DNA from 4 places in the Bacillus sp. 05T21 genome. Region 3 is predicted to be linked to each of the others. Evidence: riboswitches for the same ligand, from Rfam matches in the RefSeq annotation. Region 3 holds a riboswitch; each other region holds the start of a gene.
The links. Region 3 has a riboswitch for S-adenosylmethionine ahead of metI (cystathionine gamma-synthase/O-acetylhomoserine thiolyase). Riboswitches for the same ligand answer to the same signal wherever they lie in the genome.
Positions count from the first base shown of each region.

Region 1 (5,428 bases), on a different contig from region 3:
GGGAAGAGGTTTATGAGCGCGCGCGTGAATTATATGGAGAAGAGGGAAAAGTAATAGCAGAAGAAATGTTGAAAAAGTTCTGGTTAGATTCACTTAAAGAGCGCCATCCACATGATTGTAGCGGGGGAGAGCAACAACTACTCGCATTATGTACAACTTTATTGTCAAAGCCAACTTTATTATTACTGGATGAGCCGACAAAGGGACTAGATCCATGGAAAAAGGAAAGAGTTGGAGAACTATTTAAACAGTTGCAAAAAGAAGGTACAACAATTGTAATGGCAACGCATGATATTGAGTTTGCAGCGAAATACGTTGATCAGTGCATGATGTTATTTGACGGGAAAGTCATTATGAATGATGCACCGAAAGAGTTCTTTAGTGGTAACTTCTTTTATACAACATCTATTAATCGATTCATCCGTAGAGAGTTGCCGTTTGCATTAACGTGGGAGGATGTGTACGAAGCGTGTCCAAACGATATGTTGCATTCATAATATTTATTTTTGCTGTTGTAATATGTACACTACTCTTTACGACTTTTATTATGGACGGGTATTACATGGTAAGTAGTTTGTTTTTATTAGCTGTCATTATGTTACCTTTCTATGTTCGTTTTGAAAGGAAGGCGTTTGTTTCACGTGAAATTGTTATCGTTGCTGTGTTAGCGGCGATTGCAGCGGTTAGCCGGGTACCATTTTCTATTTTACCAAGTGTACAACCGACTTCTTTTGTCATTATCGTTTCTGCAATTGTTTTTGGGAGTGAAACTGGCTTTATGATTGGGGCAACGGCGGCTATTGTATCTAATATTTTTTTAGGACAAGGTCCGTGGACGCCGTGGCAAATGTTCTCTTGGGGCATGATCGGGTTTATAGCTGGACTATTACGTAATACATTTTTAATGAAAAAACTGTGGGGAAGACTGTTGTACGGATTTGCCGTTGGATTTCTATTTGGCTGGATTATGAATTTTTGGGGTCTTCTTGGTTTTATACAAGAAGCAACGTGGGAAACAGTTATTGCTTACTATGTCGCAAGTTTTTACTTTGATCTGAGTCACGCGATATCGAATGTTATTTTCCTTCTGTTATTTAGTACGTCATGGATTACGATCCTCACAAGATTTAAAAAGAAATACGGTATATTAGATGAGCATAACGTGACATAGAAAAGCATACTCATATAAGGTAGGGTCGCGACTTACATATTCGTTTGCCTCTTTCATGCTTCTTACATATTGTAAGGAGCATTTTTTATTGTCAAAAAATAGATCTAATATATATCCGTTATTATATGAAATTATTTGTATAATAGTAGGTGAGAACTATTTTCAAGAGGGGGGTGTATAGTTAATGAAGTTAGTTATTCCGAAGCAACATGGTGCGTGGGCAATGCTTGTTATACCTTTTCTATTAAGTGTTATACTTGGGAAACCTACTTTTTATCATATTCCATTGTTTTTAGCTTGGTTCTTTATCTATTTAGCTACGTATCCATTTCTCGTGTACATAAAGCAAAAACGAAAAAAAGAATTTCTACACGCTGCAATTGTTTATTTTATCATTGCATTTGTATTTGGGATGATTTCTTTATTATATGAATGGCGAATTCTTTTATTCGCAGTATTAATGATTCCATTGTTTATTATAAATATGTATTACGCTCGTCAAAAAAATGAACGAGCATTACTAAATGATGTTTGTGCGATTATAGTGTTTTGTATAGGTGGTTTAATCAGTTATTATTTCTCCATGAAATTAATAGATAAAACAGCATTATTCATTGCGCTTATTTCATTTCTATATTTTTTAGGAAGTACGTTTTATGTGAAAACGATGATTCGTGAAAAAAATAATCCGAAGTATCGTTTTATATCTTGGGGGTATCATATTGTATTAACAGTAATCGTATTTACTATAAATCCATGGTGTTCACTCATATTTGTACCAAGTTTAATTCGGGCCATTATGTTGTATGGTAAAAAGATTTCTATATTAAAAGTAGGGATTTTAGAAATTGTTAATTCTGTATATTTTTTAATCATAACGGCAATAATGATGAAGTATGCCATTTGAAAAAACTTCCCATCTTTTGATGGGAAGTTTTCATTCTTGTTCTAAAATGTGAACGGTATAATCACATCTTTGTAATGCTTGCTCTACAGCGTAAAGGGATTGTTCAATACGTGCGCGATTAAAATCTTCTTCAACAGTTTGTAATGCATCTTCTAAACAATGTTTTGCTTCTTGTAAGGAATGAAAAGAATCTTGTACGTATCCACGAGCATTCTTTTTCAAAGTAGTAGCCTCCTTTTGTACATCTTTTTGTAGTATGAACAATAAAGAAGAAAATATAATTATTATATTTATTTGACAATTATAATAAAATTACGTATAGTTAAATTTAAAGTGAATATTTTCTTATCCAGAGAGGTGGAGGGACTGGCCCGATGAAACCCAGCAACCGCGATGCAGGTGCTAATTCCAGCAGAACATATTTGTTCTGGGAGATAAGACGAAGATATACGTAACTTCTTCTTATCGGAGAGGTTTTTTTGTTGCAAAAAAACCGATTACGAAAACATATAATAAGAAGAAAGGGGTTGCGAAGTACTGTGACACTCGAAAAATACGTAAAACTGCGTAGTACAGTTTATGAATATATGATAGAGCAAGATAAGCCAATATCATTGTTAGATATTCAAGAACATATCGTTTCGCATCATGAAGGAAAATTCACTAAAAAAATGTTACATCAATTTTATTTATCAAGACTATTAGATGAACTCAAACTGGATGGGAAAATTACTTTAGCTGATGATGAATATCGCTATGCTGAAAAAGGGGTATTTTATAAAGCGGGAAAAGGGAGCTAGGCTCTCTTTTTTTCTTGAAATAACGAAGTATGTAGCGTAAAAGACTGCTAAAGCAGCCTGATACAAGGGAATGGTGTTGAGTGTGTAGTGTCAAAGATTGAATGTGCCTGAAAAAGGCACTTCATATCGGCTGCAAATGAAAAGAGACACCTTCGCCGAATAGGTGTCAGTCGTTTGTCACGTAGACTCGCTACTTGACAGTTATTAGAATAACATGCAGGATTTTGGAAGTCAAAAGGGAATTAAAGGAAGAGGTGTTGTGATGTATGCATACTTATTAAAAGATATAATGAAATGGATTCCAAAGTACATTATAGATAGAGGATATGAATATTATGAAGAGGGACATGTAGAAGATGTTGAAATACACGACAAGAAAGTATTTGCTTTCGTTACTGGAAATGCAGGGAATTATGAAGTGATTATTGATCTTGAAGATTTTGCAGAAAGTAGCTGCGAGTGTCCTTATGAAAATTATTGTAAACATATGGCGGCAGTTGTGTATGAAATTCAAGGTGCTGGTGAGAGTACAGTTAAAGAGCAATTGAAAGGTTTAGAAAAAGAAGAGTTACTAACAGTATTAAATCGTTTGTTACAAAGTTCGAAAAATGTGCAAATTGTAGAGAAAATGTTAAAGAAGGGGAAACCTTAACTAAAGAGGGAGTTGTTTTGTAGTGAACGTACTAATTATATATGCTCATCCTAATCCTTCAAGCTTTAATGGGGCAATTTTAGAGCATGTGCAAAAAGGACTTGAGGAAACAAATCATTCTGTTACGCTACTTGATTTATATAAAGAACAATTTGATCCAGTGCTTGTATTTAATGAAGAGAAGAAAAGACGTGATTTACTAAATGAAGAAGAGACGAAGCGATATAGAGAATTAGTGCAGAAAGCGGATATTCTTCTTTTCATATATCCGATATGGTGGTGGGGCATGCCTGCTATTTTAAAAGGATTTATCGATCGTATTTTTGTAGCTGGATTTGCTTATAAATATGAGGGGGCATTACCGAAAGGCTTATTTAAAGGTAAGAAGGCGTGGGTTATTAATACGTTAGACTCACCGTTATGGTACGTAGCACTATTATATCGATCAGCGGATTGGATTATGATGAAAAGAGGGGTTTTGCGTTTTTGTGGTATTCGCAATATAAAACGTTCTGCTTTTCAATCTGTGAAAACGAGTAAAGTAACGAAGCGTGAAAAATGGCTGTTACAAATAGAAGAAGCGGCTCGTACATTATGAATGAAATCGATCGTATTATAAAGTGCTGTAAGTATGATGACGAACTTTTTCGTACGTATATTAAGTGTTTAGTCCAATTGAAGAAGTGTAGTGAAACGTTAAAACAAATTCAGATACAATTAAGAAATGATTATTTAATAAGAGGGATTTGTGAAAGAGAAGTTGATGAGGTAATAAAGGGAAGTAAAGAATATGAAACATATTTTCTTCCTAAAGTATTGCAGTGGAATTTCCTTAAGAACAATCCTCATATGATTGAAAAAGTATGTGAAGATTTGTTTACATATGAAGCATTAAATCATGCAGAGGTAGAGTGGAGGAAGGTAATAAGCTGTATAGATAACGAATGATTTATTATATAAAAAAGCTAGTATAAAACTAGCTTTTCGTTTAAATAAATAAGAAACATAGACTAATGATAAATCCTGCATATAGTAAGTTAACAACACAAAATCCCATAATATCACGCGCGCCTAAACCAGCTATCGCTAATGCCGGTAATGCCCAGAAAGGTTGAATTAAATTTGTCCAAGCATCCCCCCATGCAATTGCCATCGCTGTTTTCGCGGCAGGTACACCAAGTTCAGCGCCAGCTGGAATCATAATTGGTGCTTGCACTGCCCATTGACCGCCTCCAGATGGAACGAAAATATTTACAATGCCAGCACTTAAAAATGTAAAGAGCGGAAATGTGGTTTCATTTGAAATACTAATAAAGAAAGTAGAAATAGCTCCTCCAAGCGAAAGCCCTTCACTATTTACTCCAATCATCATCCCCATAATTCCAGCATAGAACGGAAACTGAAGTAAAATGCCTGAAGCACTCTTAGTTGAGTCAGAGAAAGCGCGAATATATTGAATCGGAGTACGGTGGAAAATAAGACCGGCAATTAATAACATAAAAATAACGATATCAAGTGTAAGGTTAAAGCCTTTCGTACTAAAATAGTTAAAAATATAAATAAGACCTAATAATCCGATGCAAAGTGTAATAATCATACTATTTTCCATTTTTTCAGCGAATGTTTTTTGCTCTACTTCTTGAGCGGCAGCCTCTTCATGGAACACGATAGGGTCTACAGTAATTGTATGCTTTTCATCTGGATGCATTGCTCGGTTAATAAGAGGCATCGTAACGAGAAAGATAATAACCGGAACGAGAGCGTATGGCGAGAATAACGTTTCTGTTATTGGAATCGCTTCGTTAATACTCCCAGCGGTCGTTTTGATTAACGTTTCGCCGCCTGTTGCTAACGTAAGAGGGATAGAAGCAGAAAGGCCTGCATGCCAAATGAGAAAT
Region 1 is NZ_JBFTMD010000003.1:15,362-20,789, forward strand. It holds gene AC1DKZ_RS08660 (ABC transporter ATP-binding protein) at 1-497, shown strand, start outside; gene AC1DKZ_RS08665 (ECF transporter S component) at 470-1,171, shown strand; gene AC1DKZ_RS08670 (YwiC-like family protein) at 1,356-2,078, shown strand; gene AC1DKZ_RS08675 (hypothetical protein) at 2,109-2,300, opposite strand; SAM riboswitch class I at 2,421-2,519, shown strand; gene AC1DKZ_RS08680 (hypothetical protein) at 2,558-2,878, shown strand; gene AC1DKZ_RS08685 (SWIM zinc finger family protein) at 3,093-3,530, shown strand; gene AC1DKZ_RS08690 (NAD(P)H-dependent oxidoreductase) at 3,553-4,128, shown strand; gene AC1DKZ_RS08695 (hypothetical protein) at 4,125-4,478, shown strand; gene AC1DKZ_RS08700 (short-chain fatty acid transporter) at 4,519-5,428, opposite strand, start outside.
Region 1: it holds a riboswitch for S-adenosylmethionine, as region 3 does, so the genes downstream of both, AC1DKZ_RS08680 (hypothetical protein) here and metI (cystathionine gamma-synthase/O-acetylhomoserine thiolyase) in region 3, are expected to answer to the same signal.

Region 2 (5,428 bases), on a different contig from region 3:
TCTATGCGAGGATACGCTTTCTTTAGTTGCTCCTTTTCCGGATAAGAATAATACGGTAAATAATAACTTCCATTATGCTTTAACGTAACATCAATCATCTTTTGAATGACCACTTTTGTTTTCTTTATTTCATCTTCAGAACGCCCTTGATTAATTAGAAGCACAAGCGCAAACATATCATCTTTCGCATAAGATAGCACCGCATTCTCATTCTTTTCTACATAGCGGATTGTGATGTTAAGAAGGTTTAATTCCTCTTCATTTAAAACACTTCGCAAATCATCTATATACTCTGCAAAACCATCTATCGGTACAAAGTACTCTTGTAAAACTTCGGTCAAGTTTGGATTATCGTATTCCATAAAAGCACTATCAGATCTCATTACGTTATTTCGAGTTTCGTACTTACCATCTGTACGTTCAAAATAACTTCTTTGTATATCCCAAAATGCGCCCTTTCCCCAGTCACTATAACGTGATAACCCAAGTAAGAATTTCGGCGCAGCTATAATATTTTCTTCTTTTAATTTGCTGTACTCTCCCAGCTTCTGTTGATCTTCTGCCAGTACATAATCTGTCACATACATTTCTTTTAAAAATGAATTTGGGGCAACAGAAATACGTGCTAAATGCATACGTATATTCTCGTCCCTTCGCACTTTATTCTTAAAGTATGAAGAGTATTCTTTATAATCTAGTACCTTCGTGTCCGTTTCATACAATTCATCGTTTGTTAACTGTAGCGTCACATCTAAAATCACACCAAATAATCCATATCCTCCAATTACATACGGAAACAAGTCAGCATTTTCTTCTCTATTTACATTACGCACCGTACCATCTGCCATTAACAATCTGAACGACTCTACTGTATCAATCAATGCTTCATGACGAATATCACGCCCATGTACATTTACACTTAATGAACCACCAACAGTAAAAATATTTTGAGATTGCATCACTTGAACTGCAAGACCATATGGATTGATTTTCTTTTGAATGTCATTCCATGTGACACCACTTTGCACCCTAATCCTCTTCTTCTCCGGATCGAATTCTAATATTTCATTATATCCTTTCATATCAAGCATCGTACCGTTCGGATAATACGTCTGTCCGCCTTGGCTATGTTGCATACCTGCAATAGAAATCTTCTCTCCAGAAACAGTTGCATCTTGTACTAACTTTTTTAATGAACTTTCATCCTCAGCATTTTCAACACGTTTAATTTTCGTTGGAAGCAACTTCCCTACATCACTCATAATAGGATGATCCAGTTGCTCTTTGTATGTATATATAGAAGTCGCGAGCAACACTGTATACGCTACAATAACAACTACTATCTTTCTTTTTTCCAAATGGCACTCTCCTCGTTTGAAATTCTAATCTCACTAGTACTTCTCTCTATTCTTATTGTACCTACTTTCTTAAAAGGAAAATACTACACTGTAAAAAAGAACTAGCTTTCTTTTACTTATTATGAAGTGAAACTATAAGCATGATTTAAAAAATATTTAAATATGATGTAGAGGAAAATAACTTAATTCAGGAGGTCGCTATGAAAGCAATTATTTGCACAAAATACGGGCCACCTAACGTTCTCAAGCTTCAAGACGTAAAGAAACCCACTCCTAAAAAGAATGAAGTGTTAGTTAAGATTCACGCAACAAGTGTAACAACTGGAGATTGTAGAATGCGAAGCTTTACTAGTCCCCTTTTATTTTGGATTCCTATGCGAATTGTATTAGGTTTTAGGAAACCGAGAAAGCCTATACTCGGTGTAGAGTTATCTGGTGAAATTGAGGAAGTAGGAACAGATGTAACTCAATTCAAAAAGGGGGATCACATCTTTGCATTAACAGGACTTAACGTTGGTGGTTATGCTGAATACACATGTGTACATGAAAGCGGATTGATAGCATTAAAACCTACCAATGTGACGTATGATGAAGCTGCAGTTATTCCTTTCGGCGGAACTTCAGCATTACATTTTTTGAGAAAAGGACACATAAAAAAAGGACAGCAAGTACTTATATATGGCGCTTCCGGATCAGTAGGTACTGCCGCTGTACAACTTGCTAAATATTTCGGCGCGACTGTTACAGCTGTTTGTAGTAATTCAAATTTTGAGCTAGTGCAATCTTTAGGGGCTGATAACGTAATTGATTATATGAAAGAAGATTTTGCTGAACGAGGCGAACGCTACGATATTATATTTGATGCAGTTGGAAAGTATAAAAAATCCCTTTGTGAAAGAGCGTTAACGCCTAATGGAAAATACGTATCTGTTAATGGAACAATGGCAAAGGTCAGTAAAGACGATATGAACCTATTAAAACAACTAGCTGAAACAGAAAAGCTAAAACCTGTTATTGATAGAACTTACCGATTGGAAGAAGTTTCAGAAGCTCATACGTATGTAGAGATGGGACATAAGAAAGGCAATGTTTCGATTACCTTAAAATAAAATATATTCAGAAAATAACATTGACAATTCCTTTTGTAAGATTTACTATTAGTACCATATTTAAAAACTACATACACATACTCTTATCAAGAGTGGCGGAGGGACTGGCCCGATGATGCCCGGCAACCGAGCTTATAACGTATAAGCTAAGGTGCTAATTCCTGCAGAACGATTTTCGTTTTGGAAGATAAGAGAGGAACCTATTTCGTCTATTCGGCACCTCTCTTATTTTTGAGAGGTGCTTTTTATTTTGGAACGTATATTAAGGGGGAATTATAGATGAAAAAGATATTATTAAGTATTGTAAGTGGAGCTGTATTATTGTTAGGCGCATGTGGTGCTAATTCGGATAAAGAGGTAAAAGCATTAGATGAGAAAAAGATTACAGTTGGTGTAACAGGCGGACCGCATGAACAAATTTTTGAAAAGGTGAAAGAAGTTGCAGCAAAAGATGGCCTCCAAATCGATATAAAGGTATTTAATGATTATGTAGCACCAAACGTATCTTTAGATGAAAAAAGCCTCGATGTAAATAGCTACCAAACAAAATCTTATTTAGACGTATTTAAAGCTGAACGTAATATGAAATTAACTGAAGTATTTTCCACAGTAACATTCCCTATGGGTATATACTCTAAAAACTTAAAAGATGTAAAAGAATTAAAAGAGGGCGACGCAATTGCTGTCCCAAATGACCCAACAAATGAGTTGCGTGCTTTAAAGCTATTTGAAAAAGCAGGTGTTTTAAAAGTTGATCCAAAAGCTACAGAAAAAGCGACTGCAAAAGATGTAATTGAAAATCCGAAAAATTTAAAGATTGTTGAATTAGAGGCATCTCAATTACCAACGCAGCTAAGTGAAGTGAAGGCAGCTGCGATTAATACAAACTTTGCATTAGGTGCAAAATTAAGTCCAGCAAAAGATTCTATTTTCCGCGAGGGAAAAGATTCACCATATGTGAACTGGGTCGTTGTTCGTACTGAAAATAAAGATGATGCTGTTGTAAATAAATTAAAGAAAGCTTATCAATCTAAAGAAGTAAAAGATTTCATTGAGAAAAAATTCGATGGTTCTGTTTTACCGTCTTGGTAGGAGCTGACTATAATGATTGAATTAAAAAACATCTCCAAAGTATTTTCAACAAAAAAAGGGAATGTTGAGGCCCTTAAACCAACTTCCCTTAAAGTAAAAAAGGGTGAAGTATTTGGAATCATCGGATATAGCGGCGCTGGTAAAAGTACATTAATTCGTTGTGTAAATTTATTAGAAAAACCAACGACAGGAAATATCATTATAAACGAACAAGATTTAACAACCTTATCGACGAAAGAACTCGCAAAAGCGAGACAAAAAATCGGCATGATTTTTCAAGGATTCAATTTACTTAAAACCGTTACCGTTTATGAAAACATCGCACTACCCTTACGCCTATCTGGTCTTCCCAAAAATGAAATTGCAAAAAGGGTAGAAAAGTATTTACGCATTGTTGATCTCTTTAATAAAAAAGATGCCTATCCAAGTGAATTATCTGGTGGTCAAAAACAACGTGTAGCAATCGCTCGCGCACTATCTCATGAGCCAGAAGTTTTATTAAGTGATGAAGCAACGAGCGCATTAGATCCGGAAACGACCGATTCTATTCTTGATTTATTATTAAAGATCAACGAAGAAATCGGAATTACGATTTTGCTAATTACACACGAAATGAATGTCATCCAGCGTATTTGTGACCAAGTTGCTGTAATGGAACATGGATCTGTCGTTGAAAGTGGAACAGTGAAGGACATTTTTACAGATCCACAACATGTAACAACGAAGAAATTTGTAAATAGCGCGTTTGCAGCTAAAATTCCAGAAGAGGTACAGAAAGAACTACAAAGCACCGGGGAAATCGTAACACTTTCATTTATAGGAACCGCTTCAGGAGAACCAGCGTTAGCTGTCGCTACAAAACGTTTCCACGTATATCCTAATATTTTATCAGGCAATATTACGCAGTTAAAACATGAGGCATATGGGAAACTGGTCGTTCATATGCAAGGTGAAAAAAGTGAAGTACACCGTGCCTTATCATTTTTACAAGAACAAGGAATTATCGTAGAAGGAGGTAGAACAGATTATGGGAAACAAGTCCTTTTTGGATGAGTGGGGTAACGTAATATGGGAAGCAACAATTCAAACCTTTCAAATGACATCTATTTCACTACTTATCTCTATTCTTATTGCATTACCACTCGGCGTCACACTTGTTTTAACGAGACCTGGTGGACAGCGAGAAAATAAAATTATCTATCCTATTCTTAATACAGTTATTAATATCATTCGTTCTCTTCCATTTATCATTCTATTATTCTTCATTTTACCTTTTACAAAGTTTCTAATGGGAACGTCCATTGGCGTACAAGGTGTTATCGTACCACTTGTTGTCTTCACAGCCCCTTACATTGCCCGTTTAATGGAAACTGCTTTATTAGAAGTGGACCGTGGTGTCATTGAAGCATATCAAGCAATGGGAGTCTCTACTTTAAAAATCATTTGGCACGTTATGATTAAAGAAGCTCGCCCGTCTCTCGTACTTGGATTAACAATCGCAACGATCGGCTTAATCGGTGCAACAGCAATGGCTGGACTTGTAGGTGCTGGCGGCCTTGGTGATTTAGCATATCGATTCGGGCATTTACGCTACGAACCTGAAGTAATGTATGCAACAGTCTTTATTTTGATTATCCTCGTTCAAGGATTACAGTCATTAGGGAATGGTATAGCACGAAGATTGAAGAAAGATTAAAAAGAAGGTATCTCACTGAAATGAGATACCTTCTTTTTAATTATAAAATTATCTCTTAAATCCACCTTCTGAATGAATAACTTGCCCTGTAATCCATTCGGCTTCTTCGCTCACTAAAAACTTAATAAGCCTTGCTGCATCCCTCGGCTCACCAATTCTCCCAAAAGGAAACA
Region 2 is NZ_JBFTMD010000019.1:71,347-76,774, forward strand. It holds gene AC1DKZ_RS24575 (FAD-binding protein) at 1-1,358, opposite strand, end outside; gene AC1DKZ_RS24580 (NAD(P)-dependent alcohol dehydrogenase) at 1,559-2,467, shown strand; SAM riboswitch class I at 2,548-2,661, shown strand; gene AC1DKZ_RS24585 (MetQ/NlpA family ABC transporter substrate-binding protein) at 2,747-3,559, shown strand; gene AC1DKZ_RS24590 (methionine ABC transporter ATP-binding protein) at 3,572-4,612, shown strand; gene AC1DKZ_RS24595 (methionine ABC transporter permease) at 4,587-5,255, shown strand; gene AC1DKZ_RS24600 (SDR family oxidoreductase) at 5,304-5,428, opposite strand, start outside.
Region 2: it holds a riboswitch for S-adenosylmethionine, as region 3 does, so the genes downstream of both, AC1DKZ_RS24585 (MetQ/NlpA family ABC transporter substrate-binding protein) here and metI (cystathionine gamma-synthase/O-acetylhomoserine thiolyase) in region 3, are expected to answer to the same signal.

Region 3 (5,428 bases):
CTGCTCCAGCTTCAATGTAGACTTTATGAATATTTAAAATAACATCCGGTCTTGTTTTTACTAAATATTCATTACAACCTTCGTATTCTTCTCCTCCAAAATCTTCCGCTGTTAAGTCTTCTTGCTGGATCATCGTTCCCATTGCACCATCTAATATTAAAATTTCATGTTGTAATCTCTCTTCTATTCGTTTCATCAATTAATACCTTCTTTCACTTCTTGCTTTTCTCTCACATATTTCACGAGATGTTCTGTAATTTCATATTTTAAAAACGGTGTAATAAGATACATACCGTTAAAGTATTTCATCGCCGCATCGATCAACTCTTGTGAAATACGAATCCCTTCCTCTATGGCTGCCTCTTTCGTTTCATGTCCATCCATTCTTTGTCTTATCTCTTCAGGGAGAGTAATACCCGGCACTTCAAAATGAAGAAAATCTGCGTTCCGCTTACTTACTAACGGCATAATTCCAATAAAGATAGGTTGTTCCAAATGCTTTGTCGCTTCATATACTTCTTCTATTAAAGCAACATCATATATCGGCTGCGTTAAGAAATATTCAGCACCAGCATCAATTTTTCGTTCCATTCGCTTGACCGCTGCTTTTAAATGCCTTACATGAGGATTGAATGCACCTCCAACAGAAAATCTTGTTGCCGGACCAATTGATTTCCCTAAAATAGAGCGACCGTCGTTCATCTCTTTAATCATTTTAATGAGCTCTATCGATGACAAATCATATACAGAAGTTGCACCTGGGAAATCACCAACACGCGCTGGATCACCAGTTAAAGCTAGCACTTCCTCCATACCTAATGCTGATAATCCAAGTAAGTGAGACTGTAGTCCAATGACGTTATGGTCTCTACACGTTAAATGCGTCAATACTGGAATATCATGCTTCGTTAATAATGCACCCATAGCCATATTCGAAACACGAGGAGATGCTAATGAATTATCTGCTAGAGTAATAGCATCCGCTCCAGCCCTTTTCAGTGCTCTTGCCCCTTCAAAAAAACGCTGCGTGTCTAACGTTTTCGGTGGATCTAATTCCACTACAACTGTCGTTTGTTTCTTTGCCTTTTCTGCTAGAGTAACATGAGCTCTCGAACGCTTCTCATGTGTATGGACCACTTTAGGCCTTTGAATCGTCTCCTTTGCTATTACAGGTGCAACATTTGCAATAGCACGTTTCATTCCTTCAATATGTTCCGGGGTAGTACCACAACAACCACCTAATAAACGAATACCTTGTTCAATAAAGTTTGGTGTCATTTCTTCAAAATACGCTGGACTTCCCTCATATACGTAACGCCCTTCCACATAATTCGGGAGACCTGCATTCGGATATGCTGATAAATAGCCATTTTGAGGAATCGATATCATTTTGAAAGCTTCCGTCATGTGAAGCGGGCCTAGTTGACAGTTCAACCCAACAACATTGGCACCGTAATCTAAAAGCTGTTTTAATATTTCATTGACATCATTCCCATTTTGAGTCGTACCTGCCTCATGTAACGCTAACTGAGCAACAATCGGAATATTCGTTTGTTTACGCAATACTTTAACCGCATGCAATAATTCAAATTCATCATAAAAAGTTTCTAATAGTAATCCATCAACCTGTTCTTCTAGTAAAGCACCTGCCTGCTCAAGTAACATAAATTCTCGCTCTATATCAGTCGTTGTAACAGCACCAATATGTTTCATACCTCCAATTGTCCCTAAAATTGCATTCCGCTCTGTTACTGATGCTTTCGCAATATTCACTGCCGCTTTATTAATTTGGACAACTTGATTTTCTAGACCATACATGCGGAGTTTCGCTTCATTCGCACCATACGTATTCGTTTGAATAACATCCGCTCCAGCAGCTACATATTGTTTATGGATCGATATAATTAAGTCCGGATCAGACAAATTCAATTCTTCAAAACTACTTTGTAAACCATGAGAATGTAATAAAGTTCCAACTGCACCATCACCTATTACAATTCCTTTTGATAATAAATCTAGTAATTTCACGAATCTCCCTCATTTCTATCAATATAAAAAAACCCCTCTTCACTTTGAAGAGGGGGACATAATTGTTCCTCCTCTTATCATGCAAAACACACGTTTTGCAGGTTTTAGCACCGTTTCAAACATTTAGTTTGAAGGTTGCCGGGTTTCACAGGGCCTTTCCCTCCACCGCTCTCAATAAGAGTTTGTCTTTATTATTTTATTTATGTAGCTAAAAGGAAATACGTTCCCCTTTTAACAATGTTTGTTAATTTTTTATAAATTTAGCACGCACTAAAATAAAAGTCAATGACACTTGCGGAAAAATAAAAATTATTTAAAATAAAGTTGCAATTCAATTATCTTTTGTTGTAAAGTTAAAACCATAATAAAATTTCATACGAACATTCTTATCTAGAGAGGTAGAGGGACTGGCCCTTTGACGCCTCAGCAACCATTAACATTCATTCGTTAATAAGGTGCTAATTCCAGCAAATTGTGAAAGATTTGACAGATGAGAAGAAGACTCTATTCAATCCGAAAGCCTTCTTCTTAGAAGGCTTTTTTTATTTTCACTTAGTCGTTCACTTTAAAAAGGGGGAATTTTCACATGTCAACAATCGAAACAAAACTAGCACAAATCGGGAACCGTAGCGAAGCTACAACAGGAACTGTTAATCCACCTGTTTATTTCTCAACTGCTTATCGTCACGAAGGAATTGGTAAATCTACTGGTTTTGACTATTCAAGAACTGGAAATCCGACTCGCGGTCTTTTAGAACAGGCAATTGCAGACTTAGAAAGCGGTGAGCAAGGTTATGCCTGTAGTTCAGGAATGGCGGCTGTTCTCCTTGTCCTTTCACTATTCCGTTCCGGAGATGAGCTTATCGTATCTGAAGACTTATACGGGGGAACATATCGTCTATTTTCCGAACATGAAGACAAGTGGAATATTCGATGTAGATACGTAGATACACAATCTATTAAACAAATTGAGCAAGCAATCACATCTCAAACGAAGGCTATTTTCATAGAAACACCGACTAATCCATTAATGCAAGTAACTGATATCGTAAGTGTAGCAAGTGTAGCGAAAAGGCACGGACTACTTCTTATTGTAGATAACACGTTCTATACACCTTATATACAGCAACCATTAACAGAAGGTGCAAACATCGTCCTTCATAGCGCAACTAAATATTTAGGCGGTCATAACGATGTACTAAGCGGACTTGTCGTTGCGAAAGGGAAATCTCTTTGCGAGGAGCTTGCTCATTATCATAATGCCTCTGGTGCTGTCTTAAGCCCGTTTGATTCATGGCTATTAATTCGAGGGATGAAGACTTTAGCACTTCGCATGAAACAGCATGAAGAAAACGCTCATGCAATTGTTGCTTATTTAAATGATGAAGATGGTGTGACAGATGTATTTTATCCAGGAAGAGGTGGTATGATTTCATTTCGCCTTCAAGATGAAACTTGGATTAATCCTTTCTTACAATCTTTATCCTTAATTACATTTGCTGAAAGTCTTGGCGGCGTCGAAAGTTTAATGACTTATCCAGCAACGCAAACTCATGCCGACATTCCAGAAGATGTTCGAACAGCACGTGGTGTGTGTAATCGTCTTCTCCGTTTTTCAGTCGGCATCGAAAATAGCAACGACTTAATTCAAGACTTAAAGCAAGCAATTAAACTTGTAAAAGAAGGTGTAAGAATATGAGTTATTCCATAGATACGCTTTTACTGCATAATCAATACAAGCATGACACACACACAGGAGCTGTTAACGTTCCCATCTATAACACATCAACATTCCATCAGTTTGATGTAGATGCTTTCGGAAAGTATGACTATAGTAGATCTGGAAATCCAACACGTGAAGCTCTTGAAGATATCATTGCTTTATTAGAAGGCGGGACAAAAGGATTTGCCTTTGCATCAGGCATTGCAGCCATTTCTACTGCATTTCTCCTTCTTTCACAAGGTGACCATGTTCTTATTTCAGAAGATGTATATGGAGGCACTTATCGAATTGTTACTGAAGTTCTCTCCCGTTATGGTGTTTCACATACATTTGTGGATATGACCAATGTGGAAGAAGTAAAAGAAAACATTAAACCAAATACGAAGCTCTTTTATGTAGAAACACCTTCTAACCCACTTTTAAAAGTGACAGATATTCGTGCTGTTTCTAATCTTGCAAAATCTATTGGTGCTCTTACTTTTGTTGATAATACATTTTTGACACCACTATTTCAAAAACCGCTTGATCTTGGCGCAGATGTCGTTCTTCATAGTGCCACAAAATTCATTGCCGGTCATAGTGATGTTACTGCCGGATTAGCAGTTGTAAAAGATGCCGAACTCGCTCAAAAACTTGGATTTTTACAAAATGCATTCGGCGCTATTTTAGGTCCTCAAGATTGTTCTCTCGTACTTCGCGGCCTAAAAACATTGCATGTACGTCTTGAGCATTCAGCTGCAAACGCCAATAAAATTGCACACTATTTACAAGAGCACACTAAAGTTCAAAATGTCTATTATCCTGGCTTACAAACACATCTTGGATTTGACATTCAACAATCTCAAGCTACATCAGCCGGAGCTGTCCTATCTTTCACTTTACAATCAGAAGACGCACTCCGCCAATTTTTATCAAAAGTAAAATTACCTGTCTTCGCAGTTAGTTTAGGAGCTGTCGAATCGATTCTTTCCTACCCAGCTAAAATGTCACATGCAGCACTGTCGCAAGAAGCTCGTGATGAAAGAGGTATTTCTAATTCATTACTTCGGTTATCCGTTGGCCTTGAAAATGTTGACGATTTAATATCCGATTTTAAAAATGCCCTTTCTTATGTAGAAGAACCTGTAAATGCATAGGACGAACAGAAGATATGAAATTAAGTTTTCATATCTTCTTTTTTATGCCGTTAAGTATATTTTTTACTTTTCGTATAGTTCATAAAAAAACGAAAGAGCACCATCTATTTCCAAGTAATGAATTAATTGATATATTAAAAAGTAAAAAAGGGGCAAAAATAATGGATACTTGTGCAGATGTTTTAATCGTTATCGATTTACAAAATGGGGTATGTTATAGCGGAGAGCATTTATTTGATTTACAAAACTTGCTTACAAAAGTAAATAAAAGAATTTCTTCCTATAGAAAATCAAATAAACCAATCATTTTTGTTCAACATTGTGATGATGATTTAGTACCCGAAAAAGAACTTTGGGCTATTCATACCGATCTAGATGTTCAAGAACAAGATTTTTTTGTAAGAAAAACACATGCAAATTCATTTTATAAAACGAACTTAAAAGAGATTTTAGACCAATTATCTGTACATCGTATTGAATTTTGTGGTGCCCAAACAGAGTACTGTATGGATGCTACGATTAAATTTGCCCATGGACTGGG
Region 3 is NZ_JBFTMD010000001.1:579,580-585,007, forward strand. It holds gene metH (methionine synthase) at 1-196, opposite strand, end outside; gene AC1DKZ_RS03110 (bifunctional homocysteine S-methyltransferase/methylenetetrahydrofolate reductase) at 196-2,028, opposite strand; SAM riboswitch class I at 2,100-2,209, opposite strand; SAM riboswitch class I at 2,412-2,525, shown strand; gene metI (cystathionine gamma-synthase/O-acetylhomoserine thiolyase) at 2,615-3,727, shown strand; gene metC (cystathionine beta-lyase) at 3,724-4,887, shown strand; gene AC1DKZ_RS03125 (cysteine hydrolase family protein) at 5,049-5,428, shown strand, end outside.

Region 4 (5,428 bases), on a different contig from region 3:
TTTTTTCATGTACCAATATAATGAAAGTCCAATAAGTGCAGGAACAATGAGATGAATGAGAGCCATTAAAAAATAAATCATTAGACGCCCCCTTTATTAATGTGCTTATTACATCATATCCGTATGTTCATAGATTGATATCAATTTTTTCATAATTGGACGAAAATGTTTTGAAAAACGTCACATTTATGAGGGATTCTATATTAGAAATCTTGTATAATATTATTTCCTAAAAGCATTTAAAAAACATAAACATACTGTTTATGTTTTTTAAATTTGAGTGAAATGAATTTTTAGTAGTATGGACTCGAAAGAAATGAGTTATATAGCTTTGGTTGGATAGATAAAAACTATTGAAGGGGAGTACAATATGATTAGTATGTCATTAAGGTCGTTTAAAATTCAATCGTATTATCTACTAGGTATTCTGTTATTAGGCTGGATGTTAACACCGTTTTCAGCACATTTTCTAGGTGCTGGAATTGGACTTATTGTAAGCATGTATTGTGTTTGGATTTTAGGAAGGCGTATCGAAAAGCTTGGAGATAGTATAGTAAAGAAGACGAAAGCGCCGACGCTTGGTATGTTTAATCGCTTTGCAGCTGCAATTTTGGGTGCTATTATTATGTACGAAATTGAGCATCATATGGTAATGTGGGCATTTGCAGTAGGTATTCTGGGTGGTTATTTCTTAATCGTTATTAATTTAGGTTATTATAGTATGAAGGATGAAGAAGAATTAACAAAGGGTTAAAAGAGCTAAAAGAGCTAAAAGAGCCTCTTTTTAGATGGAATAGAGGATCCAGCGGTGGATAGAAGCGGTTAGGGCCTTTTTTTGTTTCCATGCGGTGTGAAACCAGAAGGATGTAGTGAGTGGGGGAATAGTTTATATGTTCGAAGCCGTGGTTTGTATGTTTGAAAATCCGAGTATATCAATTGAAAATTAGGTTTGGAACTTTTTTAGATGGAATAGAGGATCTGGCGGTGGATAGAAGCGGTCAGATCCTTTTTTAGTCCCATACGGTGTGAAACCAGAAGGATGTAGTGAGTGGGAAAATAGTTTATATGTTCGAAGCCGTGATTTGTATAAATGAAAATCTGGTTACTTAAATTGAAAATTGGCTTACTCTGGAATAAGGGATCCGGCGGTGGATAGTACAACAGGAAGCGTAACTTTGTATAAAATATAGGTTTCCGCTTCCAATAAGTTAATATGAAATCACTTAGTAGTATGACTCTTAGGTTCTTTAAAAAAGTTGGATACAATACAACAAGCTATTCCGATAATTAGAATAATGTATTTTATCGTTTTACTTGTATGCTCAAATAAATTAACGTTAAGCATCACAAGTCCCCAAAACATTTGAATCGCTCCATAACTGAATAAAATTTTTCCTGTACGAGAAAAATTTTTCATGGGCCTCACCCTTTCCTTTATATGTAAATTATATCATATCATAGGAAACTACAAATGAATGATTATAAAAAGAATTTTCTGTAAATTTATGGGTATTGGTATGCAATAGATGAAGAGATTAAAGTTTCACTTTATATAAGATATAGAAAGAAGCTTACGTTTTTAACGTAAGCTTCTTTTTTATGTAAGTGTGTGTAACCGTTAAGCCGCATTGGGTTTTGTCGGTGAGTACGCGGAACTTTACGGTTACACGACACTTATTCATATGAGTAAAAGGGTTATTCCAACAGAAAATTTGTAATTAAGCGATTGGACCGCCTAAGTTAATAATAGCTTCAGAAACGCTATCGAATTTTTTGAAGTTTTCTTTAAATTCGTTTGCAAGCTCAATTGCTTTCGCTTTGTAAGCATCTTTATCAGCCCAAGTTTGTTCAGGCATTAATACTTCATCAGGTACACCTGGAACATGACGAGGTACTTCAAGGCCAAAGATGTCGTGTTTTGCAGTTTCGGCTTTAGCAAGTTCACCGCTTAGTGCTGCTTGAATCATTGCACGAGTGTAACCTAAGTTCATACGTTTACCAACGCCGTATTCGCCACCAGTCCAGCCAGTGTTTACTAAGAATACTTTCGCATCATGTTTCTCGATTTTTTCACCAAGCATTTCAGCATAACGAGATGCATCAAGCGGTAAGAACGGTGAACCGAAGCAAGTAGAGAATGTAGCTTGCGGAGATGTAACACCGCGCTCTGTTCCTGCTAGCTTACTAGTGTAACCGCTTAAGAAATGGTACATAGCTTGCTCTTTTGATAACTTGCTGATTGGAGGCAATACGCCAGATGCATCAGCAGTTAAGAAAATAATTGTATTTGGATGTCCTGCAACACTTGGCAGTACGATATTGTCAATCGCATGCATAGGGTATGCAGCACGTGTATTTTCTGTTAAAGTAGTATCGTTATAGTCAGCGATGCGTGTTTGACCATCAATGACAACGTTTTCTAAAACTGAACCAAATTTGATTGCATCGAAGATTTGTGGTTCTTTCTCATGAGAAAGGTTTACACATTTTGCATAGCAACCGCCTTCAATATTGAATACGCCGTTATCAGACCAACCGTGCTCATCGTCACCGATTAATTTACGGTTTGGATCAGCAGATAATGTTGTTTTGCCTGTTCCAGATAAACCGAAGAATAGTGCTACGTCGCCTTCTTCGCCTACGTTTGAAGAGCAGTGCATAGAAAGAATGTCTTGTTCAGGTAGTAAGAAGTTCATAATAGAGAAGATTGATTTTTTCATTTCTCCAGCATATTCTGTACCACCGATTAGTACGATACGTTTTTCGAATGAAACCATAATGAATGCTTCAGAATTTGTACCGTCAATTGCTGGATCTGCTTTGAAGTTTGGTGCAGAAACAATTGTGAACTCTGATTCGTGAGTTGCTAATTCTTCTTCATTTGGACGAATAAACAATTGATGTACGAACAAATTATGCCATGCATATTCGTTAACAACTTGAATTGGTAGGCGATAGTTGCGATCAGCGCCAGCAAATCCTTTGAAGATGAATAACTCTTCTTTTTCTTTTAAGTATTCTAAAACTTTTATATATAATTTATTAAAATGTTCTTCAGAGATCGGTTGGTTCACGGCTCCCCAAGCAATTTTGTCAGCAACCGATGCTTCCTTCACAATAAATTTATCTTTAGGAGAACGTCCTGTGTATTTTCCTGTTGAAGCAGAAACGGCACCAGTAGAAGTTAATTTCCCTTCGTTTCGCATTAATACTTTTTCCACTAATTGCGGAACACTTAATTGAATCTGTGCATTGCTTCCGTTCAATAATTCATGTAAACCAATTTGGACATTCACAGTACTCATATTTATATACCATCCTTTTCATTTAATGAAATATTTCTCGTAATCCCCATCAATAGTATAACACAATTATATAAATAATGTATACTATTTATTTATTTTTGTTTGTGTGAATGTATCATTTCCCTATTAATATTTCATTCTATGGGTATTGAGAAAAACTTTCAGGAAAATGTGAATATTAATTGACAAATGAATATCATTTCTTTAGTATAGGTTGGGACGGATACTCTCTTATCCCGAGCTGGCGGAGGGACAGGCCCGATGAAGCCCAGCAACCTCACTTGTAGTGGTAAATACAGGTGAATAGGTGCTAAAACCTGTGCGAGGCTAACGGTCTCGAACGATAAGAGCAAAGGGCAAAAAGCAGTATGCAAGTAGCAAATTAAACCTTTCCTCTATGTTAAGTAGGAAAGGTTTTTCTGTATGCTTGTGTGGGAGAATAAATGTATGTCGCAGTTTGTGGCAAATTAAGGATGAGTTCCGTACAATATATACAATTACTGTAGGGAGGTTTACCACATGACAAAAAAACGTCATCTGTTCACATCTGAGTCTGTAACTGAAGGACATCCAGATAAAATTTGTGACCAAATTTCTGATTCAATTTTAGATGCGATCTTAGCAAAGGACGCAAATGCACGTGTAGCTTGTGAAACAACTGTAACAACTGGTTTAGTATTGGTAGCGGGGGAAATTACGACTTCTACTTACGTAGATATTCCAAAAATCGTTCGTGAAACAATTCAAGGCATTGGTTACACACGCGCAAAATACGGATTCGATGCAGAAACTTGTGCAGTTTTAACATCTATCGATGAGCAATCTGCTGACATCGCTATGGGTGTTGACCAAGCACTAGAAGCACGCGAAGGTCTAATGACTGACGCTGAGATTGAGGCAATTGGTGCGGGAGACCAAGGTTTAATGTTTGGCTTCGCATGTAATGAAACACAAGAATTAATGCCACTTCCAATCTCGCTTGCTCACAAATTAGCTCGCCGTTTAACTGAAGTACGTAAAGATGACACATTATCATACTTACGTCCGGATGGAAAAACGCAAGTTACAGTTGAGTATGATGAAAATGGTAAACCTGTACGTGTAGATACAATCGTAATTTCTACACAGCATCATCCAGATGTTACGTGGGAAGAAATCGATCGCGATTTAAAAGAGCATGTAATTAAAGCTGTAGTTCCAGCAGAATTAATGGATGGAGAAACGAAATTCTTCATTAACCCAACTGGCCGCTTCGTAATTGGTGGACCACAAGGTGATGCTGGTTTAACAGGACGTAAAATTATCGTTGATACTTACGGTGGATACGCTCGCCATGGCGGTGGTGCATTCTCTGGTAAAGATGCAACAAAAGTTGACCGCTCTGCAGCATATGCAGCTCGTTATGTTGCGAAAAATATCGTAGCAGCTGGTCTTGCTGACAAAGCAGAAGTACAACTTGCATACGCAATCGGCGTAGCGCAACCAGTATCAATTTCAGTTGATACATTTGGCACTGGTAAAGTATCTGAAGACGTACTAGTAGAACTAGTTCGTAACAACTTCGATCTTCGCCCAGCTGGTATTATTAAAATGCTAGACTTACGTCGCCCAATTTACAAACAAACAGCAGCTTACGGCCACTTCGGACGTACTGATGTAGATCTTACATGGGAACGTACAGACAAAGCAGCTACTTTAAAAGAGCAAGCTGGTCTATAATATATGAAAAAAAAGCTTTGCGCGTGTCGCAAAGCTTTTTTTATTTGGTTTTATCCCGCATTAACGGGCAGTAAGCCTCCCACCTCAAAATTCGGCTGTAAAGCAAAAAAGTTAGGTAGGAGGCTAACTGCCCGTAAAAGCCCGATTGGTTCAACTAATAATCAGTGGGGAAGAACAAAATCCCCACTGATTAAAGTTTCACTTTATTTACTACTTGAATGCAAGAACTACAATAAACTTCCCCGTCTAGCTCAATATACTTCTTCATATTTGTCATACCACTTGCCGGAAATGGCATATGAATCCACGCTTTTTCATACGTTTGTATTTCCTTTTCACATGATTTACAAAGGATTGGTTTCTTACGGAACATAGACGGTCACCCTTTCAGTTGGCGTGCTTTT
Region 4 is NZ_JBFTMD010000013.1:31,077-36,504, reverse strand. It holds gene AC1DKZ_RS20450 (hypothetical protein) at 1-81, opposite strand, end outside; gene AC1DKZ_RS20445 (ATP synthase subunit I) at 371-754, shown strand; gene AC1DKZ_RS20440 (hypothetical protein) at 1,220-1,417, opposite strand; gene pckA (phosphoenolpyruvate carboxykinase (ATP)) at 1,719-3,305, opposite strand; SAM riboswitch class I at 3,534-3,655, shown strand; gene metK (methionine adenosyltransferase) at 3,825-5,024, shown strand; gene AC1DKZ_RS20425 (hypothetical protein) at 5,215-5,397, opposite strand; gene AC1DKZ_RS20420 (hypothetical protein) at 5,404-5,428, opposite strand, start outside.
Region 4: it holds a riboswitch for S-adenosylmethionine, as region 3 does, so the genes downstream of both, metK (methionine adenosyltransferase) here and metI (cystathionine gamma-synthase/O-acetylhomoserine thiolyase) in region 3, are expected to answer to the same signal.